One region of the Streptomyces sp. MS06 genome, then DNA from elsewhere that is predicted to be linked to it. Evidence: predicted binding sites of a transcription regulator. Region 1 holds the regulator's gene; the other holds the start of a gene.
The links. The regulator HspR, encoded in region 1, represses chaperone genes until heat shock. The targets are predictions, from matches to a motif close to TTGAGNNNNNNNNNCTCAA.

Region 1 (14,514 bases):
CCCTCTTCCCCCGTCGGGTAAGACGATGGCTCATTCAGGCACGTCGTGGCCACACAATCGATGCATCATGTTCCTGCATGTTCAGGACCCTGGGGGGTGGAGATTTGGAAACGAATCAGGTCAAAGCGACACATCCCCATGCGGTCACCGATATGTGCGACGAGGGTGGCCGCCTCTACGCGAACGCCCTGCGTACGGGACGCATCGCACGTGTCGACGTGGAATCGGCGCCCTGCTTGGTGGAGTTCTCCCTCCTCTACCCCGATCCTGACGATGCGGACTGGTTGCGCCCGGTCCCTCCGGCGGCCGCCCTCGCCCAGCGACTGCACCCCATAGAGCACGAGATCACCGAACGCCGGCGGATGTCGATCGAACTCGCCGACGTCTTCGAGCCGTTCATGGCGCTGAGCACCCAGGTGACGGCGTCCACCGACTCGATCACCGTGCTGGAGGGCGGCGAGCGTATCAACGCGGCGCTCAACCTGGCAGCCACCCAGTGCCAGTCGGAGGTACTCACCATCCAGCCCAGCGGCAACCGCCCCGAACGCAGCCTCCTGCAGGGCCTGGAGCGCGACCGGCCGCTCATCGAACGCGGGGTGCGCATCCGCACCCTCTACCAGCACACGGCACGCTACAGCCCGGAGAAGCTGGCCTACGCGTCCCACCTCTCCAACGGCAAGGCCGAATACCGCACCATCGACGAACTGGTGGAGCGGCTGATCATCTGCGACAAGTCGGTCGCCTTCATCCCGGCCCGCGACGACCAGCAGGTCGCCCTGGAACTCCGCCACCCCGGCATCGTCCGCTACCTGACCAAGCTCTTCGAGTTCCTGTGGGACCGCTCGGTGCCGCTGAGCACCGGCGCCCCCTACGAGACCGCACCGGACGGCATCACGGAGGTCCAGCACTCCATCGCCAAGCTCCTGGTGGAGGGCCACGTCGACGAGGCGATAGCCCGCCGGCTCGGGATGAACGTGCGCACCTGCCGGGCGCACATCGCCAAACTGGCGTCCGCCCTGGGCAGCGGCAGCCGGGCCCAGCTCGGCTACCTCATCGCGCAGTCCGGGATGCTCGACCAGTAACCGGCCTCCCGCCCCCGGGACCGACCTGACACGTGTCCACCGGCCCGGCACCCCGCCCCGCGCCTCACCCCGCGGCCGACGATCCCCGTTCGGGCGCGGCGACCGCGGCCGGCCCCGCCGGGCGGACCTGGCCGTCCAGCCCCACCTGCGCGATACGCACCCCCAGCTGCGTCCGGCTCGCCGCGCCCAGCCGCTCCGACAGGCGCGCGATGTGCGCCCGGCAGGTGCGCACGCTGATGCCGAGCCGCTCGGCGATGACCGCGTCCTGGTGCCCCTCGGCGAGCAGCGCGGCGATGGACTGCTCGCGGTGCGAGATGCCCTCGATGCCGGTGTCGGGGATCGGCGCGGACAGCGGGACGGCCAGCCGCCACAGCCGCTCGAAGACGGTGACCAGGTAGGAGATGAGCGCCGGGTGGCGAAGCTCCAGCGCCATGGTGTGCTCGCTGTTGGCCGGGACGAAGGCGACCGTGCGGTCGAAGAGGATCAGCCGGTCGACGACCTCGTCCAGGGTCCGCGCCTCCACCGTGTCGCCCATCAGCTCCAGGTAGTTCAGCAGGCCCTGACCGTGCCGTGCGACGTGGTTGTACAGGTCGCGCATCCGCACGCCCCGCCCGCGCAGCGCCAGCGCCCGGTGCAGGCCCTCGGACAGCTCGTGCTCCCGCCGGATGCCGCCGGGCTGGACGGTGAGCACCTCCGTGGTGCAGGCCTGCGTCGCCTCGTCCATGGCCGCCTGGATGCGGGGCAGGCCGTCCAGCACGCGGATGGCGGAGCCCTCCGCGGCACCGGGGCCCGCGGCCGGCGCACCACCGCCTCCCAGGGCCGCGTAGCGCTCCACGGCCGCGACCGCGACGCCCACCCGGCGCTGGCCGGCGGCGACCTCGTCGTACACACCGCGCAGCAGCCTGGTCATGACCTCCTGCGGCGCCGTCGGCACCAGCCAGTCCATGTCGTCCGGGTCGGGGTGGAGCAGCGCCAGCTCCAGCAGGCAGGGGACCGGGTCGGCGTCATGGCGGCTCACCCGGCCGCGCCGCACGGCCCGGGAGTACACGCGGTCCCCGGCCTCGCACAGCCGGTCGGCGCCGTGGGGATGCTCATCCGTAGCGTGCCCGGCCATCGCCCTCCACCCCCGGTTCCAGCCTCCTACGCAGCGCAACTATGCGCGGGCCGGACGTGCTCCGCAACAAGGCTGGGCACACGACGGGCAGGGGAAACCACCGGTTCGGGGTGTTTCCTCCCGACCTCGGCCCGGCGCGTTCGCACCGGGCCGAGTCGGCGTGCGAGGTGCGGGCGGGGGCCTCGCGCCCCCGGCCGGGCCTCACTTCACCTTGTTCTCCTTGCAGGCCGCCGCGTACTTGGCGGTGCAGATCTCGGAGACCTTGTAGATGCCGTCCGCGACGACGGTGTCCATGATGTTGCTCTTGGTCAGGGCGACGACACTGACCAGCTGCGCGGGAATGCCCTTCTTGGTGGGGCTGTCGACCTTGTCGGAGGTGAGGGCGTCGAACTGGATGCCGTGCCCCTGCACCTTGGCGACGGCCATCTCGGCGGCGGCGTCGGCCTCCTGCGGGTACGACTTGTAGACGCTCATGTACTGGTCGCCGGCGAGGATGCGGTGCACCGCGGACAGTTCCGCGTCCTGGCCGGTGATGGGCGGCAGGTCGGTGCGGCCCGCGGCCTTGAGGGCCTTGACGATGCCGCCGGCCATGGCGTCGTTGGCGGAGTAGACGGCGGCGATCTTGTCCACGCCGATCGCCTGGATCGCCTCGGCCATGTTGGCCTTGGCGTTGTCCGGGTCCCAGTCCTTGGTGTCGTAGGACTCGGCGATGTTGACCTTGCCGTTCAGCTCGGCCAGCGCACCCTGCTTGAACTGCGCCGCGTTGGGGTCGGTGGGCGAGCCGTTCATCATCACGATCTTGTCGGAGGTGTGGTCCCCGTCGCCCATCGCCTCCAGCAGGGTGCGGCCCTGCACCTCGCCGACCAGCTCGTTGTCGAAGGAGACGTAACCGTCGATCGGGCCCTCGGCCAGCCGGTCGTAGGCGATGACGGGGATGCCCGCGTCCTTGGCCTTCTTCACGTCGCCGGCGATCGCGTGCGAGTCGACCGCGTCCAGCAGGATCACGTCGACCTTGTCGTCGATCATGGCCTGGAGCTGGCTGCTCTGCTTGTCGGCCTTCTGCTCGGCGTTGGCGTACTGGACCTTGCCCTTCCCGCCGGTGAGCGAGCGGACCTTGTCCTTGATGATGGGCAGGTCGAACTTCTCGTAGCGGGTGTTCACGTTCTCCGGCAGCAGCAGGCCCACCGTGATGTCGTTGCCCTTGGTCGGACGCGCCGAGGCGCCGTCACTCGTGGCGTTCAGCATGCCGCATCCGGCGAGCGAAAGGGTCATGGCGGAGGCGGCCACGAATATGGCGGTACGACGCATGCGGGGCTCACTTCAGGTGCGTGACGGGTGGAGGCGCGGTGCGGCTCACGTGACTGAAAAGCCAACGCTTCGCCGCTACCCGGCGTCAAGCCCCACCACTTAACGAGATAGCAACATCACGCACCGTTCCGTGCGAAACCGTTCGCGAAGATGATGCAAAACCCCCACCAAGCACACGTTATGGACCGTCCACGCTACGGAAGTTGCCGAAGCCTGCCGCAGGGAGCGGCCGACGCGGGCGGACGGAAGCGGACCGCGCGTGTCCGACCCACCGAACGAACTCGGCCATCCCGCACGTGCGGCAGGACCCCCGAACATGCGGCAGGACCCCGCACATGCGGCAGGGCCCGGAGACCCCGTGAGAGGTCCGGGCCCTGCACACCGCCTGCGCGACACCGCCTGCGCGACACCGCCTGCGCGACACCGCCTGCGCGCCACTCGGTCCGAGGACCACTCGGCCCCGAGGCTGCTCGGAGCGAGGACCGCTCAGTCCGAGGACCACCAAGTCCGAGGACCGCTCAGTCCGAGGACCACCAAGTCCGGGGACCGCTCAGTCCGAGGACTGCTGCCGCTTCGGCCGCCAGACGACCAGCGCGCTGGTCTGCTGGACCTCCTGATACGGCACCAGGTCGCGCCGGTAGGAGGCGTGAACGGCGGCCTCCCGCTGCTGCATCGCCGCCGCCGCGCCCTCCAGCGCCGTCTGCAGCTCCGCGACCCGCGACTGCAGCGCGGCGACCTGGTTCTCCAGTTCGATGATCCGCTTGATGCCGGCCAGGTTGATGCCCTCGTCCTGCGACAACTGCTGCACCTGGCGGAGCAGTTCGATGTCACGGGCCGAGTAGCGGCGGCCCCGGCCGGCGGTGCGGTCCGGGGAGACCAGGCCGAGCCGGTCGTACTGGCGCAGCGTCTGCGGGTGGAGACCGGAGAGCTGGGCCGCCACCGAGATGACGTAGACCGGGGTGTCCTCGGTCAGTTCATACGGGTTGCGTCGACGGCCGTCCATCCCTCTCAAGCTCCCTTCGCCGCCTCGAACAGCTCGGCCCGCGGGTCCTCGTCCGCGGTCGCCTCGCGATACGCCTCCAGCGCGTCACGAGCCTTCCCCGACAGGTCCCTCGGAACACTCACCTCGACGGTGACCAGCAGATCGCCCCGGGTGCCGTCCTTGCGGACCGCGCCCTTGCCACGCGCGCGCATCGTACGCCCGTTCGGGGTGCCCGGCGGCAGCTTCAGCGTCACCGGCGGACCGCCCAGGGTGGGCACCCTGATCTCGCCGCCGAGCGCGGACTCCGAGAAGGTCACCGGAACGGTCACCGTCAGGTTGTCGCCCCTGCGCCCGAACACGGGGTGCGCGTCGACGTGCACGACGACGTACAGGTCGCCCGCCGGGCCGCCCCGCTCGCCGGGCGCGCCCTTGCCGCGCAGCCGGATGCGCTGCCCGTCCGACACACCGGCCGGGATGCGCACCTGCATGGTGCGGGAGGACTTCGCCCGCCCGCTGCCCTTGCAGACCTCGCACGGGTCCTCCGCGATCAGTCCGCGGCCCTTGCAGTCCGGGCAGGGGTCGGTCAGCGAGAAGCCGCCGCCGGAGCCCCGCGCGACCTGACCGGTACCGACACAGGTCGGGCACACCCGCGGGGTGCCGTTCTTGTCGCCGGTGCCGGAACAGGCCTTGCAGGGCTGCTGCGAGGACATCCGCAGCGGGACCGTCGCCCCCTCGATCGCCTCCGTGAAGCTCAGGGTGACCTCGGACTCGACGTCCTGGCCGCGGCGGGGCTGGGTGCGGGCACCGGTGCCGCCGCGGTTGAACAGGCCGCCGAACACGTCGCCGATCCCACCGCCGCCGCCGCCGCCGAAACCGCCCTGACCGCCGCCCTGGCCTCCCTGGGCGCCCCCGAAGAGGTCGCCCAGGTCGAAGTTGAAGGAACCGCCGCCCGCGCCCGGCCCCGGACGGAACCCGCCGTTGCCGAACAGGGCGCGGGCCTCGTCGTACTCCTTGCGCTTCTTGGGGTCACCGAGGACGTCGTTCGCCTCGGAGACCTCCTTGAAGCGCTCCTCGGCCCTGGCGTTGCCCTTGTTGGCGTCCGGGTGGAACTCGCGGGCGAGTTTCCGGTACGCCTTCTTGATCTCGGCCTCGGTGGCGTCCTTGGGGACGCCGAGGACCTTGTAGTAGTCCTTCTCGATGAAGTCCTTGGTACTCACCCTCGACGTCCCTCCTTCCCCTCGGTGATGACGGTGATGACGTCAGCCCTCCTCCGGGCCACCGTTCTCCTTGCTGTCCGCGTCGTCGGCGGCCGCCTCCGACTCGTCGGCCGCCTTGACCGTCTGGGCGCCGGGCTGCGGCTCGGCCACCGCCACCCGTGCGGGGCGGATGGTGCGCTCGCCGATCCGGTACCCGGGCTGCAGGATCGCCACGCAGGTCGTCTCGGTGACGTCCGGCGCGTACGAGTGCATCAGCGCCTCGTGGATCGTCGGGTCGAAGGACTCGCCCTCCTTGCCGAACTGCTGCAGCCCCATCTTCGCCGCCACGGTCTCCAGCGACTCCCCGACGGACTTGAACCCGCCGACCAGTTCGCCGTGCTCCCGCGCGCGGCCGATGTCGTCCAGCACCGGAAGCAGCTCGGTCAGGAGGTTCGCGATGGCGACCTCCTTGACCGCGATCCGGTCCCGGTCGACACGGCGCCGGTAGTTCTGGAACTCGGCCTGCAGCCGCTGGAGGTCCGCGGTGCGCTCACCGAGCGCGGTACGCGTCTGGTCCAGCTGCGCGGTCAGGCCGGTGACCTGTGCGCTTGCGTCCCCGGCCGGGGCCGCGCCCTCCTCCGCGGAGGGGGCGGCGGCCTGCGGCTCGGCGTCGTCGGCGGCGCCGGAGGGGACGTCGGGCTTCTCCTCGAAGCCCGGGGTCTCCTCCGTCATTACGCGGCACCGTCCTTGCGCTCGTCGTCCACGATCTCGGCGTCGACCACGTCGTCCTCGGCGGCCTTCGCGCCACCGTCGGCGGCGCCCTCCGGACCACCCGCGGCCTGGGCACCCTGGGCGTCGGCGTACATGGCCTGGCCCAGCTTCTGGGAGACCGCGGCGACCTTCTCGGTGGCGGTGCGGATCTCGGCGGCGTCCTCGCCCTTGAGCGCTTCCTTCAGCTCGCCGACGGAGGTCTCGACCTCGGTCCTCACCTCGCCGGGGACCTTGTCCTCGTTGTCCTTGAGGAACTTCTCGGTCTGGTAGACGAGCTGCTCGCCCTGGTTGCGGGCCTCGGCGGACTCGCGGCGGCGGTGGTCCTCCTCCGCGTACTGCTCGGCCTCCTGGCGCATCCGGTCGACCTCGTCCTTCGGCAGCGAGGAGCCGCCGGTGACGGTCATCTTCTGCTCCTTGCCCGTGCCCAGGTCCTTCGCGGTCACGTGCATGATGCCGTTGGCGTCGATGTCGAAGGACACCTCGATCTGCGGGACGCCGCGCGGCGCCGGCGGCAGACCGGTCAGCTCGAACATGCCGAGCTTCTTGTTGTAGGCCGCGATCTCGCGCTCGCCCTGGTAGACCTGGATCTGCACCGACGGCTGGTTGTCCTCGGCCGTGGTGAAGATCTCCGACCGCTTGGTCGGGATGGTGGTGTTGCGCTCGATCAGCTTGGTCATGATGCCGCCCTTGGTCTCGATACCGAGGGACAGCGGGGTGACGTCGAGCAGCAGGACGTCCTTGACCTCGCCCTTGAGGACACCGGCCTGGAGCGAGGCGCCGATGGCGACGACCTCGTCCGGGTTGACGCCCTTGTTGGCCTCCTTGCCGCCGGTCAGCTCCTTGACCAGGTCGGCGACGGCGGGCATCCGGGTGGAGCCGCCGACCAGCACGATGTGGTCGATGTCGCTGATGGAGATGCCGGCGTCCTTGATGACGTTGTGGAACGGCGTCTTGCACCGCTCCAGCAGGTCGGCCGAGAGCTGCTGGAACTGGGCCCGGGTGAGCTTCTCGTCCAGGTGCAGCGGACCCTCGGCGGAGGCCGTGATGTAGGGCAGGTTGATCGAGGTCTCGGTGGACGAGGACAGCTCGATCTTGGCCTTCTCGGCGGCCTCGCGCAGGCGCTGGAGCGCCATCTTGTCCTTGCTGAGGTCCACGCCGTGACCGGACTGGAACTGCTTGACCAGGAAGTCGACGATGCGCTGGTCCCAGTCGTCGCCACCGAGGTGGTTGTCGCCGTTGGTGGCCTTCACCTCGACGACACCGTCGCCGATCTCCAGCAGCGAGACGTCGAAGGTGCCGCCGCCGAGGTCGAAGACGAGGATCGTCTGGTCGTCCTTGTCGAGGCCGTAGGCGAGCGCGGCCGCGGTGGGCTCGTTGACGATGCGCAGGACGTTGAGGCCCGCGATCTCACCGGCCTCCTTGGTGGCCTGGCGCTCGGAGTCGTTGAAGTAGGCGGGGACGGTGATGACCGCGTCGGTCACCTTCTCGCCCAGGTAGGACTCGGCGTCCCGCTTCAGCTTCTGCAGGATGAACGCGGAGATCTGCTGCGGGTTGAAGTCCTTGCCGTCGAGCTGGATCTTCCAGTCGGTGCCCATGTGGCGCTTCACCGAGCGGATGGTCCGGTCCACGTTGGTGACCGCCTGACGCTTGGCCACCTCGCCGACGAGCACCTCGCCGTTCTTGGCGAAGGCGACGACGGACGGCGTGGTCCTGGCGCCCTCGGCGTTGGTGATGACGGTGGGCTCGCCGCCCTCCAGAACGCTGACGACGGAGTTAGTCGTGCCCAGGTCGATGCCGACCGCACGTGCCATGGTTGATTCCTCCAGCTGACTTGAGTGGAACGGACTCAAGTGTGCACGACGTCCGCGCTGCGGTCAACAGACCTGAGCCGAGCAGACTCAACTCTTATCCGTTCCTTACGCGCAATGACCCTCTGAGCTGCGACGACATCAGGCATCCCACCCGGCGGCCTCGACAGCACCCCGCCCCGTCACCTCGGCGGCACCCCGCCCAGTCACGTCGGCGGCGCCCCGCCCCGCAGCGGTCTCGGCGGCCACCGCGGCGGCAGGTTCACGGGCGGCCCCGCTCGCGGCCCCGCCCCCGAGCCCGCCGGCACCCTCGCCGGCGGGGTCGCCCCCGGCCTCGGCGGCGGCCGGGCCGAAGACGACGCCCCCGCGGACACCGCGGGGCTCGGCGCGGGGCTCGGCGCGGGGCTCGGCGCGGGACTCGGCGCGGAACTCAGCGCGGGGCTCGGCGCGGGGCTCGGCGCGGGGCTCGGCGCGGAGCAGTCCGAGCACGGCCGCCAGCGCCGCCGCGACCACCCACAGCGCCGCCCCCGCACCGGCCCACCCGGCCTGCACCAGCACGCCCGTCCCGGCTCCGGCGAAGGCCGCGACGCCGAGCAGGACCACCGAGGCCCGCGGGCCCGGCCCCAGCCGCCGCAGCCGGTGGGCCAGGTGGTCGGGGCCCGGGCGCCGCAGCGGCCGCCCCGCCGAGCGCCGTACGAGGACGACCAGGACGGCGTCGGCGGCCGCCACCGCGGTCAGCGCGAACAACACCCCCGCGGAGGACGCGATGCCGTGACCGGCCCGGGTCAGCACGGCGGCGGAGGCGAGCAGGAACCCGGCGAACAGCGAGCCGCAGGCACCGAGCGCGATCCGCGCGGGCGGCCAGTTGTGCATCAGGAAGCCGGTCATCGCGGCGGCGAGCACGCTCAGCAGCACCGCGAGTCCGTCCCGCACCTCGATCGCCGCGCAGACCCCCACGCCGAAGGCGGTCACCACCGCGACGGTGCCCGCGAGCGCGTCCGCGTGGTCCAGCGACCGGAAGGCGAGCGCGGCGCACACGATCCAGCCGGCCGCCAGCAGCCCACCCGGCACACCCGTCTCGCCGTAGGGCACGACGCAGACCGCCGCCACCGCCGTACCGGCCGCCAGGAACCGCGCCTTCAGCCGCCACACGTCCGCGGCCAGCCCCAGCGCCGCCACGACCGCCGCCGCGGCGAGCAGCCGGCCGACCCCGTGCCCCAGCGGGGCGGCACCGCTCCACTCCCCCGCCACGGCGACGAGGCAGGTGGCGGCCGCCACGGCCGCACCGCCGAGCAGCGGCACGGGCCGGCCCCGGCCGGGACGGACCCGGCGGCGCCGGTCGGTGATCCCGTACCGCAGGGCGGGCACCCGGAGGAGAGCGGCGAGGACGGCGGCGAGGAGAAGGGCGGCGGTGGCGGAGGCGATCCCGTAGAGCACGGATATAAATTAGTGGCAATTGCACCGATTTGGCGCGAATAACACGATCGGATCACCCCGGGCGCGGGAGGGGGCGGCACCGCACGCCACGCCGACCCGCCGACTTGAGGCAAGCCTCAGCGACACAGATCACCGCACGCCTGGCTACAGTGCGACCGAAGATGGGGGTAGTCTCGAACGGACTGAATAAGTTACCGCTTAGTAATATCCCCTCGAACCATCTCGCAGGCCCGAGGAGCCCCCATGCAACTCGCCGCGATCATCGTGTCGCTGGTCTTGACCGTGGTCGGCGTGGCGCTGCTCGCGCGCGCCGTCGGCCAGTTCGTCCGGTACTTCCGGCTGGGCCAGCCGGTGCCCGCCGGCACCCGTACCGACAACCCCTACCAGCGGAGCGTGACGCTGGTACGGGAGTTCCTCGGACACACCCGGATGAACCGGTGGGGCATCATCGGCTTCGCCCACTGGTTCGTCGCCGTCGGCTTCCTGACGCTGCCGCCGACCCTCGCACAGGCCTTCGGCCAGCTCTTCCAGGCCGACTGGACGCTGCCGGTCATCGGCGGCTTCCTGCCGTTCGACATGTACATCGAGTTCATCGGCGTCATGACGACCATCGGCATCGTCGTCCTGATGAGCATCCGCCTGATGAGCCTGCCGTCCCGCGCGGGCCGCAAGTCGCGGTTCGCCGGATCCAAGGCCGGCCAGGCCTACTTCGTCGAGTACGTCATCCTCACCATCGGCCTGGCGATCTACGTCCTGCGCGGCCTGGAGGGCGCCCTCCACCACGTCGACGCCTACGAGGCCTCCTACTTCGCCTCGTACCCGCTCGTCCTGGCCTTCAAGGGCCTGAGCGTCACCACTCTGCAGAACCTGGTCTACCTCACCGCCATGGTGAAGATCGGCACCTCGTTCATCTGGATGATCGTCGTCTCGCTCAACACCAACATGGGTGTGGCCTGGCACCGCTTCCTGGCGTTCCCCAACATCTGGTTCAAGCGGAACGCGACCGGCGGCACCGCACTCGGCGGCCTGCAGCCGATGACCTCCGGCGGGCAGCCCATCGACTTCACCGACCCCGGCGAGGACGACGTCTTCGGCGTCTCCCAGGTCGAGCAGTTCTCCTGGAAGGGCCTGCTGGACTTCTCCACCTGCACCGAGTGCGGCCGCTGCCAGTCCCAGTGCCCGGCCTGGAACACCGGCAAGCCGCTCTCCCCCAAGCTGCTGATCATGTCCCTGCGGGACCACGCCCACGCCAAGGCCCCCTACCTGCTCGCCGGCGGCGGCAAGACCATGGAGGGCGAGGAGAAGGGCACCGAGGAGCAGCTCGCCCAGGTGCCCGCGGCCGCGCTGGCCGAGGCCGAGCGCCCGCTGATCGGCACCGCCGAGGAGCACGGAGTCATCGACCCCGACGTGCTCTGGTCCTGCACCACCTGCGGAGCCTGCGTCGAGCAGTGCCCGGTGGACATCGAGCACGTCGACCACATCGTCGACATGCGCCGCTACCAGGTGATGATCGAGTCGGCCTTCCCCTCCGAGGCCGGCACGATGCTGAAGAACCTGGAGAAGAAGGGCAACCCCTGGGGCCTGGCCAAGAAGCAGCGCCTGGAATGGACCAAGGAGGTCGACTTCGAGGTCCCGGTCGTCGGCAAGGACATCGAGGACCTCACCGAGGTCGAGTACCTCTACTGGGTCGGCTGCGCCGGCGCCCTGGAGGACCGGGCCAAGAAGACCACCAAGGCCTTCGCCGAACTGCTGCACATCGCGGGCGTCAAGTTCGCGATCATGGGCGGCGACGAGAAGTGCACCGGTGACTCCGCCCGCCGCCTCGGCAACGAGCCCCTGTTCCAGGAGCTCGGCATGGAGAACGTCATGTCGCTGAACGCGGCGTTCGGCGAGGAGATGGACGACGACGGCAAGGTCACCGAAGGGTCCCGCAAGCCGAAGTCGGCGAAGAAGATCGTCGCCACCTGCCCGCACTGCCTCAACACCCTCGGCAACGAGTACCCGCAGATCGGCGGCGACTACGAGGTCATCCACCACACCCAGCTGCTCCAGCACCTCATCGACGAGGGCAAGCTGATCCCGGTGACCCCGGTCGAGGGCCTCATCACCTACCACGACCCCTGCTACCTGGGCCGCCACAACAAGATCTACACCCCGCCGCGGGAGATCATCGGCAAGGTCCCGGGCCTGCGCAACGAGGAGATGCACCGCCACAAGGAGCGCGGCTTCTGCTGCGGCGCCGGCGGCGCGCGGATGTGGATGGAGGAGCGGATCGGCAAGCGCATCAACAACGAGCGCGTCGACGAAGCCCTCTCCCTCAACCCCGACATCGTCTCCACCGCCTGCCCGTTCTGCCTGGTCATGCTGACCGACTCGGTCAACGGCAAGAAGAACGACGGCCAGGCCAAGGAGTCCGTCCAGGTCGTCGACGTCTCCCAGCTCCTCCTCGACTCCGTCAAGACCCCGGTCGACCCCGCGGGCGACACGGAGACCGAGGACGCCCCGGAACCGGCCCCGGTCGAGTAGTCGAGCAACCGGAGCCGGCCGAGACAGGCCCGAGCCGGCCGGGCGACCGGGGACGGTCGGTCGAGACGACCGGGGACGGTCGAGACAGGCCGGAGCCGGTCGAGACAGGCCGGAGCCGGCCGAAAGACCAGCGAGGTCGACGGACTACCGCGGTTGCCCCACCGGAACCCTCCTACGGACAACCGCGGTTGCCCCACCGGGACCGGTGGAGCAACGGGCCCGGCCGAGCAACCTGCCGACGGCGGCCCCGATCCGAACGGGCGCAGTTGCCGAGCGACGAGCCCCGGCGGGAGGTGACGGCGCTCGTGCGGCAGGAGCAGGCGCGCGGTGCCTACCCCGTTGGTATCCGCTCAGGCGGAACCGGCGAGTTGGCCCAGCCCGCCGGGGACGGGCGGTGATGACGCGGCAGGCCCGGTCCTCGGTCGTGGTGATCAGTTAATTCGACAATCCGTGATCACCGGGGGCTGCGCCTGCACGTGGTCCTGCCGATCCATCCCGGAACGCCATCACGGCCGAGTTGGGGCATCGGACCCACACCGGCCACTTCGGACCGACCGCGAGAACGACGGAGCCCTGGCAGCCTGGCCGTCTCCGCCACACGCAGCAGGTGCTCACGGTCACCCGGCGCGACCAGCAGCTCCCCGGTCGGCCCGCTCATGGCGCGTGAACATCACGCACGCCGTCAGCACCTGTCACCGGTTGCTGGGTGCGGGCCCGGCGTGCAACGTGAAACAGGGTGTACGAATATGACGAAGCCGCAACATTCTGCAACAGGGCGAACCAATTCAGTCGCTGGCTGAAGTACACCCCGAAGGTGCCACTGTTCGAAACGGCCAGCCCACGAAGGTAAGCCTGCACGGAGAGCAATGTCCACACCGCCGACACGCCCGTGTACACCCACGCCACAAGACCGGACCTGGACCGGGGGCGCACCAGGAACCATATTCCGCATGCCAGTTCACCTGCGATCAGCGCGGCGGGCAATACGGTGGCGGTCTCATCGGTCTTCAGCCCGTAGGCGGACAAGATGTGCGGCATTTGCGAAAAGGAGGCGAGCTGACCGATACCCATCGCGGCGTACAAGACGCCGGTGAACCACTTCAGGCTTCTGTTGAGCATCGCACCCCCACTTGGTCGGCGAGAAGCGCGCGGAGTTCGGTTCGTACGCTGTCGGTGCGGTGACCGGTACGACATTTTCCTGTCCCGGCGTCCCGGGGCCGGAAGTGATGGGTATGGAGGGTGCGCGCGGCACTGCGGCCGCCGTGGGCGGCGATTACTGACTTCATGGGTGTTCTTTGCACATTTCGAACCGGCAGCGTGTGGCGACGGAAAGGGCACCGGATGTCCGGCGGGGGAGAGGGGAACGAGCCGTTCGGCTCGCTGCATCGGGCTGACTTCCCGCGGTCGTTTTCTTTGACGACACAATCACTATTCGATACTTCCTCAACCTCAGGCATCCGCAGAACTACCCGATCAGATACCTGAGCCGTGTTGCTCTCTCGTTGGAGAAGGGGCTTTCCCGATGCCTTCAGGCGTGGGCCGACTTGGGTGGTGCCCCGTCTCGTGGCGCAAGCGATCTCGAGTGGGGGTGCGCGGGCGTTCGCTCGGGGCGCACACATGCGGGAGACCTGCCCGATAGAGAAGCGAGGTGGGGCACCGGTGGCTCATATGCCAACAGTCCAAGTGGCGGTTGTGCCCGGTGGCCCTGTCCCGGTCTGCCCCGGTACGCCTACTGAGGTCAGCTGCGCTCGGCCGTCGAAATCGAATTCTTCCGGACCGTCGCCGAGTAGATGGTGTCGAGGCGGATCGAGGCAGAGGCCGGCGCGCACATCGGTACGGAAAGGCAGATTCCCGGCGCGCAAGGGATGACGGGCCCCGCCTTCGGTATCCGCCTCCTGCGATGAGGCGGATACCGATACAGGTATCGGAGCGGGTAGTTTCACGGAGGCCTGACACCCCGTCAATGCCGAATGGTTGTCGTGTCGTCAAGGCGGCTCACGGAGCCGGTCCGGCGCGTGGCCCCGGGTCGCTGCCAGTGGGCTCCTGCCTCTCCAGACGCATCTGGCGTCCTTCCCGTTACTCCCAGGGGAAAGGCGTCAGGGGTTCCGCCCGGACGGCCCCATATCCGACGACGCCGAGCCGGACCAGCAACCCGCTCGACGGTGGGACAGCAACGACTGCACGCGTAAGGAGGTCCACCAGGTGCACGGGGCCGCCCCTCGGGCGAACGGCAGGGGGCATCGGAAGGTCCCTCGGCGCGACCGCAGTCGGCCGACATACCGCCCCCCGG
Region 2 (14,514 bases), on a different contig from region 1:
CCGACCGCTCCCGGCTGCCGAGGCGCCCCGGCAATCTGCTCCAACTCCTCTGTGCGAACACCCTTTTGACGCATAATTGACTAGCCTGTGCACAGTCGTGACCAGGTTCGGCTGAGGGGACTGGGAGATGACGGCGGAGCACGGACACGTCACGGTGGTCTTCGCCGGGCAGAGTGAGTCCTGGGCCAAGTGGGTCGACCACCAGATCCGTGCGGCGGGGCGGACCACGACGTTCGTCCGGTGGAACCCGCTCCGGCGGCTGCCCACGCCGCAGGCGCTGACCGAACTGCTCAGCGCCCCCGGCCGCGTCCTGCTCGTCATCGACGACTGGTACGAGCGGCTGGACCGCGACCGGTTCGAGGCCTGGGCCGCGGTGCTGCGCGAGGCGCTGCCGGAGCACCGCGACCGGCTCGCCGCGGTCAGCGTCACCGCCCGGCCCATGCCGGCGGCCGTCATCGCCCTGGCGCCGATCGAGCTGCGCGGACTGCGCCCGGAGGTGGCCCGCTCCCGGGTCCTGGAGTGCGCGGGCATCCCCGCCCCCGGCACCCTCGTCGACCTGCGGCGCGGCCCCCGCTTCCCGGACGATCCGCCCGGCGTGTGGCAGGTGCCGCGGCGCAACCGCCGCTTCGTCGGCCGGACCGAGCTGCTGGAGAAGGTGCACGGCGCGCTCTCCGGCGGCGGCGACGGGGGCGCCGCCGTGGCACTGCGGGGGCCCGGTGGTGTCGGCAAGAGCCAGCTGGCGCTGGAGTACGTCCACCGGTACGCCGGGGACTACGACATCGTCTGGTGGGTGAACGCCGCCCAGCGGGCCACCGCCCGGAACCAGTTCGCCGAGCTCGCCCCCCGGCTCGACCTGCGGGACACCGAGGCCGAGGACCTGGCGGCCACCATCACCGCCGTGAAGGGCGAACTCGCCGACACCGCCCGCCCCTGGCTGCTGGTCCTCGACGGGGCCCGAGCCCCGGACGGTCCGCTGCTCGACCTCCTGCCCGAGGGGCGCGGGCACGTCCTGGTCACCACCACCCGCAGCGAGTGGGGCGCGCACGCCGACACGGTCACCGTGCCGGTCTTCGAACGCCGGGAGAGCCTCGCCTTCGTCGCCCGCCGCACGGAACGGCTCAGCGACCGCCAGGCCGGCGACCTCGCCGAGGCGGTCCAGGACATGCCGCTGCTGCTCGACCAGACGGCCGCCTGGCTGGATCTGAACCCGACGGTCCCGGTGGACGACTACATCCGGGACATCAGCACCGGACGCCCCGACCTCTTCGGCGTGATGCCCTCCGGCCAGTACCCGGAGAGCTTCGAGGTGGCCTGGGCGAAGACGGTCAACACCCTGCGCGACGCGTCCGAGTCCGCCTGGCAACTGCTCAACCTGCTCGCCTGCTTCTCACCGGACCTGGTCCCGGTGCGGCTGCTGCAGACCGCCCGGCACGGCGACCTGCCGCCCGAGCTGGCCGACCTGGTCGCCGAGCCCAGCAGCTGGAACACCGCCCTGCGCCGCCTGTCCGAGATCACGTCCATGCGGATCGAGTACGAACAGGGCCCGCGGATGGACACCCAGACCATCGGCACCCTGCGCATGCACCGGCTGTTCCACCGGTTCGTGCGCTCCATCCAGTCACCCGAGGACTTCCGGCGCCACTCCGCCGCCGCCCGCAGGATCCTGGCGTCCGCCGACCCCCGGGACTCCTCCTCGGCGGGCAACTGGGCGCGCTACGCGGAACTCATCTCCCACCTGGAGCCGTCCGGGGCGCTGGAGGCCTCCGACGGCGACGCGCGCACCCTGGTGCTGAACTGCATCGAGTACTTACGGATGCGGGGCGAGTACGAGGAGGGCCTGGCGCTGACCGAGAAGGCCGTCACCCACTGGCGCACCAGCTCGGGGGAGACCGACCGCTCCGTCCTCGTCGCCGTGCACCAGCTCGCCAACATGCTGCGCAGGCTGGGCCGGTACGCGGAGGCCGAGCGGGTCGCCCGGGAGACCCTGCGGCGCCTCACCGGCACCGCGACCGTCCGGCCCATCGAGCTGATCCGCGCCAAGGACGGCCTGGGCGGCACCCTCATGGCCCTCGGCCGGTACGACGAGGCGCACACGCTGTTCGAGGAGGCCGCCGAGGCGGCCACCGAGGAGCTGGGCGGCGAGGGCGTCCCGCGGACCCTCGCGGTACGGAGCAACCTCGCCGTCGCCCTCGGGCTCAAGGGGCGGTACGCGCAGTCCCTCGCCATGCACCGGAAGATCTTCGAGGCCCGGGTGGAACTCCTCGGCGGCAAGGACCCGCTCACCCTCAACTCCGCTCTGCGGGCCGCGTGGATGCTGCGGCTGCTCGGCAACTACCGTGAGGCGCTGGCCATCCAGGGGCACAACTCCCGCCTGCACAGCCAGGTCCTCGACCGCACCCACGGCCAGACCCTGCAGGCCGAGCACAACCTGGCGCTGTGCTCCCGCCGCGTGGGCGACCTGCAGTTCGCCCACGCCATGATGCGCGGGGTCCGGCAGCGGCTGCTGCGCCGCCGGGGGCGGCTGCATCCGGAGACGCTCATGGTCTCCTGCGACTACGCGATGCTGCTGCGCCAGCTGGGCCACACCGACGAGGCCCGGGAGCTGGCGGAGGCCACCGCCGAGCACTACGCGGCCCGACTCGGTGAGGACCATCCCTACACGACCGGGGCCAGGGACAACGTCGCCACCATGATGCGCGACGCGGGCGCCCACCGGACCGCCCTGGAGGTGTCCCTGTCCTGCTCCCGGAAGATGGCGGAGGCCGTGGGGCCGGACCACCCGTGGGCCGTCGGCTGCGCCAAGAACACGGTCGCGGCGCTCGTCGCCGCCGGCGACACCGAGGCCGCGGCGGCACTGGGCCGGGAGACCGCCGGGCGCTCGGCCCGGACGCTGGGCGAGAACCACCTCCTCACGATCAGCCTGCGCGCCGGCCTCGCCCTCGACCTGGCGGCACTCGGGCAGCGGCAGGAGGCGGCGGCGCTCCGTGAGGGGGCGGTCGACCGGCTCACCGGGCTGTTCGGCCCGAACCCGCAACATCTCTCCGACATCCTGGAACGCCGCCAGCCGTACTGGGACTTCGAACCGCAGCCGGTCTGAGGGGAGCACCTCCCAGGGGGCCGGGACAGCCGGGAAGGCCCGGACGACCGGGGCTGCCGAAACAGTCCTGAACGGTCCTGAACAGGCCTGAACAGTCCTGGCCGCCGAAGCGGTCCGGGTGGCCGAGACGGTCCGGGGAGCCGAAACGGCCGGGGCCCGGTGGCGGGCAACCGCCTGCCACCGGGCCCCGGCCGTCGTCGCCGGTGCGGGCCTAGGCCTCGAACACCTCACGCACCAGCTGCTCCTGCTCCGCCTGGTGGCGCTTGGCCGAACCCACCGCCGGGGAGGACGAGTGCGGCCGCGAGATGCGGCGCAGGCGCTCGCCCGCCGGGATGTCCGCGCCGACCGCCAGGTCCAGGTGGTCGATCAGGTTCAGGGCGATGAACGGCCACGCGCCCTGGTTGGCCGGCTCCTCCTGGGCCCACAGGTACTTCTCGGCGTTCGGGTACTTGGCGATCTCCGCCTGCAGCTCGGCACCCGGCAGCGGGTACAGCCGCTCGATGCGGAGGATCGCGACGTCCGTGGCACCGCGCCTGCGCCGCTCGGCCTCGAGGTCGTAGTACACCTTGCCGGCGCAGAACACGACCTTCTTGACCGCGGCCGGGTCGACCGAGTCGTCCCCGATCACCGGGCGGAAGCCGCCGGTGGTGAACTCCTCCGCCTTCGCCGCCGCCGCCTTCAGGCGCAGCATCGACTTCGGCGTGAAGACGACCAGCGGCTTGTGGTGCGGGTTGTGCACCTGCCAGCGCAGCAGGTGGAAGTAGTTCGACGGCGAGGTCGGCATGGCGACCGTCATGTTGTTCTGCGCGCAGAGCTGGAGGAACCGCTCCGGGCGGGCCGAGGAGTGGTCCGGGCCCTGGCCCTCGTAGCCGTGCGGGAGCAGCAGGACGACGCCGGAGGTCTGGCCCCACTTCTGCTCCGCCGACGAGATGAACTCGTCCACGACCGTCTGCGCGCCGTTGGTGAAGTCGCCGAACTGCGCCTCCCACATCACGAGCGCGTTCGGGCGGGCCAGCGAGTAGCCGTACTCGAAGCCCATCGCCGCGTACTCGGACAGCAGGGAGTTGTAGACGTTCAGCCGGGCCTGGTCCTCGGAGAGGTACTGCAGCGGCGTGTACTCCTCGCCGGTGCTGCGGTCGATGATGACCGCGTGCCGCTGGCCGAAGGTGCCGCGCTGCGAGTCCTGGCCCGCCAGGCGGACCGGGACGCCCTCCAGCAGCAGGGAGCCGATCGCGAGGGTCTCGCCCATGCCCCAGTCGATCGTGCCGTCCTCGACCATCGCCGTCCGGCGCTGGAGCTGCGGCAGCAGCCGCGGGTGGACGGTGATGTGGTCGGGGATGGTCACCTGGGACTCGGCGATCCGCTTGACGACCTCCGTGGAGACCGCGGTGCCCGCGGAGACCGGGAAGCCCTCCTGCCAGTCGTGGGACTCGCCCGGAGCGGGCTGCGCCGTCGCCTCGCGGACCTCGGTGAAGACCTTCTCGAGCTGGCCCTGGTAGTCCTGCAGCGCCTGCTCGGCCTCCTCCAGGGTGATGTCGCCGCGACCGATCAGGGACTCGGTGTACAGCTTGCGCACCGAGCGCTTCTTGTCGATCAGGTCGTACATCAGCGGCTGGGTGAAGGCCGGGTTGTCCGACTCGTTGTGCCCGCGGCGGCGGTAGCAGATGAGGTCGATCACCACGTCCTTGTTGAACGCCTGGCGGAACTCGAAGGCCAGCCGCGCGACGCGCACCACGGCCTCCGGGTCGTCGCCGTTCACGTGGAAGATCGGGGCCTCGATCATGCGGGCCACGTCGGTCGCGTACATCGACGAGCGCGAGGACTCGGGCGCGGCGGTGAAGCCGACCTGGTTGTTGATGACGATGTGGACCGTGCCGCCGGTGCGGTAGCCGCGCAGCTGCGACATGTTCAGGGTCTCGGCCACCACGCCCTGGCCCGCGAAGGCCGCGTCGCCGTGGATCGCCACCGGCAGCACGGTGAAGTCCGTGCCGCCCTTGCCGATGATGTCCTGCTTGGCGCGGGCGACGCCCTCCAGGACCGGGTCGACCGCCTCCAGGTGCGAGGGGTTGGCCACCAGCGAGACGTTGATCTGCTCGCCGTCCAGTCCGGTGAAGGTGCCCTCGGCGCCGAGGTGGTACTTCACGTCGCCGGAGCCGTGCATCGACTTCGGGTCGAGGTTGCCCTCGAACTCGCGGAAGATCTGCGCGTAGGACTTGCCGACGATGTTGGCGAGGACGTTCAGCCGGCCGCGGTGGGCCATGCCGATGACGACCTCGTCGAGGCGGGACTCCGCCGCGCTGTCGAGGACCGCGTCCAGCAGCGGGATGACGGACTCGCCGCCCTCCAGGGAGAACCGCTTCTGGCCGACGTACTTCGTCTGCAGGAAGGTCTCGAAGGCCTCCGCGGCGTTCAGCCGGCGCAGGATGCGCAGCTGCTCCTCGCGCTCGGGCTTGGTGTGCCCGCGCTCCACCCGGTCCTGGATCCACTTGCGCTGCTTGGGGTCCTGGATGTGCATGAACTCGATGCCGGTGGTGCGGCAGTACGAGTCGCGCAGCACGCCGAGGATGTTGCGCAGCTTCATCATCGACTTGCCGGAGAAGCCGCCGACGGCGAACTCGCGCTCCAGGTCCCACAGCGTCAGCCCGTGCTCGACGATGTCGAGGTCGGGGTGCTTGCGCTGGCGGTACTCCAGCGGGTCGGTGTCGGCCATGACGTGTCCGCGGACCCGGTAGGAGTGGATCAGCTCGAAGACCCGGGCGGCCTTGGTGACGTCGTCGTCGTGCGAGGCGTCGATGTCCTTGAGCCAGCGGACCGGCTCGTAGGGGATGCGCAGCGCCTCGAAGATGTCGTCGTAGAAGCCGCTCTCGCCGAGCAGCAGGTTCGACACGTTGCGCAGGAACTCGCCGGACGCGGCGCCCTGGATCACCCGGTGGTCGTAGGTCGACGTGAGCGTCATGACCTTCGAGATGCCGAGCTTGTTGATGGCGTCCTGGCTGGTGCCCTGGAACTCGGCCGGGTAGTCCATGGAGCCGACGCCCATGATCACGGACTGGCCGGGCATCAGCCGCGGCACGGAGTGCACGGTGCCCAGGCCGCCCGGGTTGGTCAGCGAGACCGTGACCCCGGAGAAGTCGTCCATGGTGAGCTTGCCGTCGCGGGCGCGGCGGACGATGTCCTCGTAGGCCTGCCAGAACTCGAAGAAGTTCAGCGTGTCGGCCTTCTTGATCGCCGCGACGACGAGCTGGCGGTCGCCGTTCGGCTTGACCAGGTCGATGGCGAGGCCGAGGTTGACGTGCTCCGGCTTGATGAGGGTCGGCTTGCCGTCCTTGACGCCGTACGACCAGTTCATCGCGGGCATGGCCTTGATGGCCTGCACCATCGCGTACCCGATGAGGTGGGTGAAGGAGATCTTCCCGCCACGGGCGCGCTTGAGGTGGTTGTTGATGACGATGCGGTTGTCGAACAGCAGCTTCACCGGGACCGCGCGGACCGAGGTCGCGGTCGGCATCTCCAGCGAGGCGTCCATGTTCTTCGCTACGGCGGCTGCCGGGCCGCGCAGCGCGACCAGCTCGGGGCCGGCCGGGGCCTCGGCGGCGGGCGCCGCCTTCACGGGCGCCTGGGCCGGCGTCCTCGCGGCGGCCGGCTTCGCGGCGGGCGCGGGCTGCGCGGGCGCCTTGGCGGCCGGCCTCGCGGCGGGCGCGGGGGCCGCCGCGGGCTTCGCGGGGGCGGCGGGCGCGGCGCTCGCGGCCTGCGCCTGCGGCGCCGGCCGCTGGGTTGCCGAGGCGGTCCCTGCGGCCCCCGCGGCCGCAGCACCGGACGCGGCCGGGGTGGCGGCCGCCCCCGGCTTGTAGTCGGCGAAGAAGTCCCACCAGGCGCGGTCGACCGAATTCGGGTCCTGGAGGTACTGCTGGTAGATCTCGTCGACGAGCCACTCGTTGGGACCGAACGCGGCAGCGGGGTTCTTGCCCGCTTGGTCCGCGTCGGTCGTCGGTGAACTCGATGCGTTACTGGGGGACTGTGGCGACACGGCGGCAACCGCCCTCTTCCGCTTCACAAGGTGATGGACAGCGGGAATAAAGGCTACGCCTCCAAGACCCGAATGGTCAGGCCGGGCCCGCCCATCGTCGTGTAAGTCACATCTCAGCCCGTGTTTCGGGCCTGGAAATGGCGGGAAACAACCGGGGTTCCGCCTTGGAAAGGATGCGTCGACGCAGACCCTGCAGGATCATCCTGCGGGCCCGTGCCTGCTCACACGTGTCCGTCGGCGCGGACTCCCGTGGATCTTCAGGTTCCGCTTCGAACTTTACGTCAACTTTGAACGGACGTCTCTCCCGGGAGGGTGACAAGAATCCGGCAGCCCCGCTCGGATTCGGCCACCCGGATCCTGCCGCCGTGCAGATCAACCGCCCAGCGGGCGATGGCCAGGCCCAGCCCGGTGCCGCCGTCGCTGCCGGGACCGTGCGGGCGGGTGACGGAGCCCCGGTCGAACCGCTCGAAGACGCGGTGCCACTCGGACCGGGGGATGCCCGGGCCCTCGTCCAGCACCTCCAGCTCCAGCGACTGCGGCCCGGGACCCCGCCGGGCGCGGACCGTCACCCGGCCGTGCGGCGGACTGTGCTTGACCGCGTTGTCCACCAGGTTGGCGACGACCTGGTGGATGCGCTCCGGGTCGGCGCAGGCGCTCAGCTCCGGCGGGGAGACGTCCAGTCGCAGATGGACGTCCGTCCGGGTGTGGCCCGCGGAGGCCGGCCCCGGGCGTGCCGAGGCGGCCATGTTGCACTCCTTGAGCGCGCCGGACAGGTAGGGCCACACCTCGAAGCGCCGCGCGCGCAGCGGCACGACGCCGCTGTCCAGCCGGGACAGGTCCAGCAGCGTCTCCACCAGCCGGCCCAGCCGCTCCGTCTGCCTCAGCGCCGTCCGCATCGTCTCCGGGTCCGCGGCGGCGATACCGTCCACGACGTTCTCCAGCACCGCCCGCAGCGCCGCGATGGGGGTGCGCAGCTCGTGCGAGACGTTCGCCACCAGCTCCTTGCGCTGGCGGTCCTGCGCCTCCAGCTCGTCCGCCATGACGTTGATGGTCTCCGCCAGGTCGCCCAGCTCGTCCCGGCGGTTCTCCCGCACCCGGCGGGTGTAGTCGCCGTGCGAGATGGACCGCGCCACGGCGTTCATCTCGTCCAGCGGCGCGGTGAGCGAGTGCGCCACGAACTGGGTGATCAGCAGCGTGGCGATCATCGAGAAGACGGTGATGAAGCGCAGCTCGGTGTCGGTGCGCACCGCGATCATCAGCAGCCCCGTGGTGATCAGCACGGCGATGACGACCAGCGCACCCAGCTTGGTCTTGATGGAAAACGGGCGCAGGCCGCCCCAGGGCTCCTCGGGGCTCCTCCGCTCGGCCGACCGCCCGCCGCTCACGGTGCCGGCGTCTCCAGTGCGTAGCCCACGCCGTGCACGGTGCGGATCCGCTCGGCGCCGATCTTCCGGCGCAGCGCCTTGATGTGGCTGTCGACGGTCCGGGTGCCCGAGGCGTCGGCCCAGTCCCACACCTCGGCCAGCAGCTGCTCGCGGGAGAGCACCGCACGGGGCGTGTTCGCCAGGCAGACCAGCAGGTCGAACTCGGTCGGGGTCAGGTGCACGTCCTCGGCCCGCACCCGCACCCGGCGCTGGGCGTGGTCGATCTCCAGCTCGCCCAACCGCAGGATGCCGGAGCGCGGGGTGGCCGCGGCCAGCGCGGCCCGCTCCACCCGGCGCAGCAGCACGTGCACGCGCGCCGCCAGCTCCCGCATGGAGAACGGCTTGGTCATGTAGTCGTCGGCGCCGACCCCCAGCCCGACCAGCATGTCGGTCTCGTCGTCGCGCGCGGTGAGCATCAGCACGGGTACCGGCCGCTGGGTCTGCACCCGCCGGCAGACCTCCAGCCCGTCGAACCCGGGGAGCATCACGTCGAGGATCAGCAGGTCGGGCTGCCAGGCCTCGGCGGTGTCCACGGCCGACGGGCCGTCGCCCGCGGCCTGCACGAGGAACCCCTCGGCGCGCAGTCGGGCCGCGATGGCGTCGGCGATCGTCGCGTCGTCCTCGACGACCAGTACCCGGCGCTGCGCGCCGGCGGCAGCCGTCGAGCCGTTGTGGGAGGTGTGTGTCTGCTCCATCGCCCGCCCCTGAAGTGTGCTTTCCGGAACCAGTGGGGTGGTTCCTCGTCCGCGCAGGACTGCGCTCGACGCTCCGATGATCCGCGTCAGTGCAGCAGCGTACGGGCAGTGGCCGCGCCTTTGCTATCCAGGGCGGATGCCGAGGTGGACGACGTCCGGAACGCCTCGGGCAACGGGCGTCTCTTCCGTACGCACCTGCGGGAAACCGACATTCCTCAAGGATTCTTCGAAATCCGGGGACGCTGCCGCGGACCACACCGCGAGTACTCCGCCGGGCCTCAACGCCCTTGCACAGCTTGCCAGTCCGGCCGGTGAGTACAGCCCCTCGTTGTCCTCGGTCACGGTCCAGTCGGGACCGTTGTCGATGTCCAGGCACAGCGCGTCGTACGTGTCGGACGTCTCACCCAGCAGCGCGAGGAGGTCGGCCTCCACGAGCCGGGTGCGCGGGTCGGCGAGCGCCTCGCGGGACAGCGCGGACAGGGGGCCTTCGCGGTGCCAGTCGACCACGGCCGGTTCCCGTTCGACCACCGTGATCCGCCCCCAGCGCGAATTCGCAGCCGCATGTGCGAGGGAGAAGCCGACTCCCAGCCCGCCGATCAGCACGTGCGGGCCGGGCCGGTCGTCGAGCGCGTCGAGCGCCGCGTCCACGAGCAGCCGCTCGGAGCGGCCGTCGGAGGTGTCCATCAGGAAGCAGCCGTTCGCGATGATCTGGAGCAGCCCGCCGTGCCGCCGCAGGACGACCTCGCCGTAGGGCCCGTCCCGGCGGTCCAGGACCTCGGGCGCCGCGACCGCGTACGGGCCGTGCGGACCGGGTGTGCCGAGCACCGGCGGCGGGTCGTGCAGCTCGCGCGGGGTGTGCTCGAAGGTGCCGTACCGGGAGGCCATGCCGCCATCCTGGCACTCCGGCGGCGTTCCGGCGGCGGATTTGTTCCGCGCCGGTGGCCGGCGACGGCGGTGCGGAGCGGGCGGCAGGCGGCTCTCCGCATGTCGCCGCGGTGGGCCGCCGTCACCTGTGGCGGGCGCGGAATGCGCTGCCGTACCCGCGCGGCTGAGGAGGGAGAGCGGGGGCGAGGCGGGAAGCGCGGGGCGGGGGAGGCGGCGGGGGGTGCCTGGGCGGGCACCCGCACGATGATCGCTGAGAGCGAACGCCACCTCGGGAACACCGGAGGCCTCCTCGACATTGAGTCGGTACAGCTCAATTTGACTGCCGAAGGGGAGATCATGGCATCGACGTCCGCAACGCTCACCCTGCCCGTGCTGCCGCTCGACGACGAGGTCGTGCTGCCCGGAATGGTGGTTCCGCTGGACCTGAACGACTCCGAGGTGCGCGCCGCGGTGGAGGCCGCCCAGGCAGCCGCGCGTGCCGAACCCGGGAAGCCCAGGGTCCTGCTGGTCCCGCGCATCGACGGGGAGTACGCCGCGACCGGCGTCCTCGGCACCGTCGAGCAGGTCGGCCGGCTCGCCGACGGCGACCCGGGCGCCCTGATCCGGGGCCGCGGCCGGGTCCGCATCGGCGCCGGCACCACGGGCCCGGGCGCGGCGCTGTGGGTCGAGGGGACGACGCTGGACGACACTGCCCCCGAACCGCTGCCCGGGCACGTCGCCGAACTGGTGAAGGAGTACAAGGCGCTCGCCACCGCCTGGCTGCGCAAGCGCGGCGCCTGGCAGGTCGTGGACCGGGTCCAGGCCATCGACGAGGTGTCCGCGCTCGCCGACAACTCCGGGTACTCGCCGTTCCTGACCACCGGGCAGAAGGTGGAACTGCTGGAGACCGCGGACCCGGTCGCCCGGCTGAAGCTCGCCACCCGGCAGCTCCGCGACCACCTCGCCGAACAGGACGTCGCCGAGACCATCGCCAAGGACGTCCAGGAGGGCGTCGACAAGCAGCAGCGCGAGTTCCTGCTCCGCCGCCAGCTGGAGGCCGTCCGAAAGGAGCTGCGCGAGCTCGACGGTGAGCCGGACGGCGGGGAGTCCGACGACTACCGCACCCGGGTGGAGGCCGCCGACCTGCCCGGCAAGGTCCGGGAGGCCGCCCTGAAGGAGGTCGACAAGCTGGAGCGGGCCTCGGACCAGTCCCCGGAGGGCTCCTGGATCCGCACCTGGCTGGACACCGTCCTGGAGATGCCGTGGAACGAGCGGACCGAGGACTCCTACGACATCCGGGGCGCCCGGGCGGTGCTGGACGCCGAGCACACCGGCCTCGACGACGTGAAGGAGCGCATCACCGAGTACCTGGCGGTGCGCAGGCGCCGCGCCGACCGCTCCTCGGACGTCACCGGGGGCGACGGCGACCGGGCGGCCGCGGTCCGGGACGGCGGTGCCGCCGGCGGGCGCAGGGGCGGCGGTGCGGTGCTCGCCCTGGTCGGTCCGCCCGGCGTGGGGAAGACCAGCCTCGGCGAGTCCGTCGCCCACGCCATGGGCCGCTCCTTCGTCCGGGTCGCCCTCGGCGGGGTGCGGGACGAGGCGGAGATCCGCGGCCACCGCCGTACCTACGTCGGCGCGCTGCCCGGCCGCATCGTCCGCGCGATCAGGGAAGCCGGGTCGATGAACCCGGTCGTCCTCCTCGACGAGGTCGACAAGGTCGGCTCCGACTTCCGCGGCGACCCGGCCGCCGCCCTGCTGGAGGTGCTGGACCCGGCGCAGAACCACACCTTCCGCGACCACTACCTGGAGGTCGAACTCGACCTCTCGGACGTCGTCTTCCTGGCCACCGCCAACGTCCTGGAGGCGATCCCCGAGGCCCTGCTCGACCGCATGGACCTGGTCCGCCTGGACGGCTACACCGAGGACGAGAAGATCGTCATCGCGCGCGACCACCTGCTCCCGCGCCAGCTCGAGCAGGCCGGCCTGGACGCGGACGAGGTCACCCTCGACGAGGGTGCGCTGCGCAGGCTGACCGGCGAGTACACCCGTGAGGCGGGCGTGCGCACACTGGAGCGGTCGATCGCCCGGCTGCTGCGCAAGGTGGCGGCCCAGCACGAACTGGGCGAGCGGGAACTGCCGTTCACCATCAGCGCCGAGCACCTGCGGGAGCTGATCGGCCGGCCGCACCACGTGCCCGAGTCCGCCCAGGACCCGGCGGAGCGCCGCACCTCGGTCCCCGGGGTGGCGACCGGCCTGGCGGTCACCGGAGCGGGCGGCGACGTGCTCTACGTGGAGGCCTCGCTCGCCGATCCGGAGACCGGCGCGGCAGGTCTGACCCTGACGGGCCAGCTCGGCGACGTGATGAAGGAGTCGGCGCAGATCGCGCTGAGCTTCCTGCGCTCGCGCGGCGCGGAACTGGAGCTGCCGGTGGCGGATCTGAAGGACCGCGGGGTGCACGTCCACTTCCCCGCGGGTGCCGTGCCGAAGGACGGCCCCAGTGCCGGGATCACGATGACGACCGCCCTGGCCTCCCTGCTGTCCGGCCGTCCGGTCCGCCCGGACGTGGCGATGACCGGTGAGGTCTCGCTGACCGGCAGGGTCCTTCCCATCGGCGGGGTGAAGCAGAAGCTGCTGGCCGCGCACCGCGCCGGGATCACCACGGTCGTCATCCCCAAGCGCAACGAGCCCGACCTGGACGACGTCCCGGCCGAGGTGCTGGACGGGCTCGACGTCCGCACCGTGACCGACGTCCGGCAGGTGCTGGAGCTGGCCCTGGCGCCGGCGACGAACGGTACGGCGCCCGCCGTTCCGGCCGCGGCGCGGTAGGCGGTCACCCCCCGGCGGCAGGCACCGGGCACTCGGCACCTGCCGCCGACGCGCGGCTCGGGCCCGGACCTCGTGAGCGAGGTCCGGGCCCGAGCCGCGCCCGTCCGTGCGGTCGGCGGCTCCGCCGCCGGTCCGGGGCTCAGCCGTCGGCGAGGGCGCGCACCCGGTCCAGGGCGCCGTTGAACCGGTCGTGGTCACCGACGGTGGGCCCGGAGGACGTGTACTGCCACATCGTGTAGTACGACCAGCCGGCCGGCAGCTCGCCCACGGAGGAGGAGTAGCGGGCGATCCACAGGGGGTTGGCGGTGGCGAACCCGCCGTAGTTGCCGGTGCACTGCTTCCACCAGCTGGTGGCCGTGTAGACGACGGCGTCGCGTCCGGTGCGGGACCTGTACTGGTTGAGGAAGGAGCGGATCCAGCTGACCATCCCGCTCTGCGACTTGCCGTAGCAGGCGGCGCCGTACGGGTTCCACTCGATGTCGAGGGCGCCGGGCAGGGTCTTGCCGTCGCCGGACCAGCCGCCGCCGTGGTCGACGAAGTAGTTGGCCTGGGTGGCGCCGCTCGTGGTGTCGGGGGTCGCGAAGTGGTACGAGCCGCGGATCATGCCGACGTTGTACGAGCCGTTGTACTGCTGGGCGAAGTACGTGTTCCGGTAGTACGTGCCCTCGGTGGCCTTGACGTAGGCCCATTTGACGCCGCTGTTCCAGAGGGTCGACCAGGCGACGTTGCCCTGGTGGCCGGAGACGTCGACGCCCTCGGTCCGGGTCGCGTCGCCGGGGACGGGGGTGCCGGACTCCCCGTCGTGGGCCGGGACGCCCATGCCCATGTAGGCGGAGCCGCGGGCGGGGATGCTTTCGGTCTGCGCGGACGCGGGGAGCGCCGGGGAGAGGGCGGCGAGCAGGGCCGCGGCGGTTGCCGCGACCAGGCTGGGACGCAGGGGAACGGATCCGTGCACAGGCATGGGGGGAGCCTCCGGAGGCGTCGGTGGGGGAACGCTGGGGCGGCGTGCGGCGCGGGCGGGCCACGCGAGGTGCGCGTGCATGCGGCGGTAAGCATGTCGTGGCCATGTCATTCACTTGCCCGCTGAACAAGCTACGCACGTAGACCCGCTGCTGGGAAGGGGGCCGGGGGCTGCCGTTGGTCTAGCCCTGCGAAATACTGGCCAAGCTGCGGCGATGAAGTACGTCGGCGGAAACTTTCAGCATCGGGAAACCGGATCGGGTGACGGACGTGCACGAGGGCGACAGCTCCGCGAGCGGTGTGAACGGCGGGGACGGCGGGGACGGCGTGAACGCCGGAGGCGGCGGGGACGGCCGGGACGGAACCGGCCGACGGGGCGGGGCGGCGCCCACCGCCGCCGTGGAGCACGGTTCCCGCGAGTTCCTCTCTCTGGAACGTGAGCTGACGCTGTTCCTGCGACGGGCCCGGGCCAGCCAGGGCGAGATGGCCCGCGAGGTCCACCCCGACCTGGAGTCCGCCGCCTACGGGCTGCTCGTACGACTCGACGAGTGCGGCCGGCAGCGGGCCACCGACCTGGCCGCGTACATCGGCGTCGGCAAGGCCACCATGTCCCGCCAGTTG

Region 2: a site for HspR is predicted at 10,424-10,442, ahead of lon (endopeptidase La). Genes of this name have one in related genera too.

The regions. Positions count from the first base shown of each region.
Region 1 covers NZ_JBJZOJ010000048.1:952-15,465, forward strand. The annotation lists gene ACL02U_RS23510 (helix-turn-helix transcriptional regulator) at 78-1,082, shown strand; gene ACL02U_RS23515 (helix-turn-helix transcriptional regulator) at 1,147-2,196, opposite strand; gene ACL02U_RS23520 (substrate-binding domain-containing protein) at 2,398-3,504, opposite strand; gene ACL02U_RS23525 (heat shock protein transcriptional repressor HspR) at 4,055-4,507, opposite strand; gene dnaJ (molecular chaperone DnaJ) at 4,513-5,703, opposite strand; gene grpE (nucleotide exchange factor GrpE) at 5,746-6,414, opposite strand; gene dnaK (molecular chaperone DnaK) at 6,414-8,264, opposite strand; gene ACL02U_RS23545 (MraY family glycosyltransferase) at 8,403-9,698, opposite strand; gene ACL02U_RS23550 ((Fe-S)-binding protein) at 9,942-12,224, shown strand; gene ACL02U_RS23555 (MauE/DoxX family redox-associated membrane protein) at 12,879-13,343, opposite strand.
Region 2 covers NZ_JBJZOJ010000016.1:35,769-50,282, reverse strand. The annotation lists gene ACL02U_RS11075 (FxsB family cyclophane-forming radical SAM/SPASM peptide maturase) at 1-76, shown strand, start outside; gene fxsT (FxSxx-COOH system tetratricopeptide repeat protein) at 128-3,097, shown strand; gene ACL02U_RS11065 (multifunctional oxoglutarate decarboxylase/oxoglutarate dehydrogenase thiamine pyrophosphate-binding subunit/dihydrolipoyllysine-residue succinyltransferase subunit) at 3,309-7,124, opposite strand; gene ACL02U_RS11060 (ATP-binding protein) at 7,406-8,509, opposite strand; gene ACL02U_RS11055 (response regulator transcription factor) at 8,506-9,243, opposite strand; gene ACL02U_RS11050 (spermidine synthase) at 9,367-10,128, opposite strand; gene lon (endopeptidase La) at 10,465-12,933, shown strand; gene ACL02U_RS11040 (lysozyme) at 13,073-13,894, opposite strand; gene ACL02U_RS11035 (MarR family winged helix-turn-helix transcriptional regulator) at 14,293-14,514, shown strand, end outside.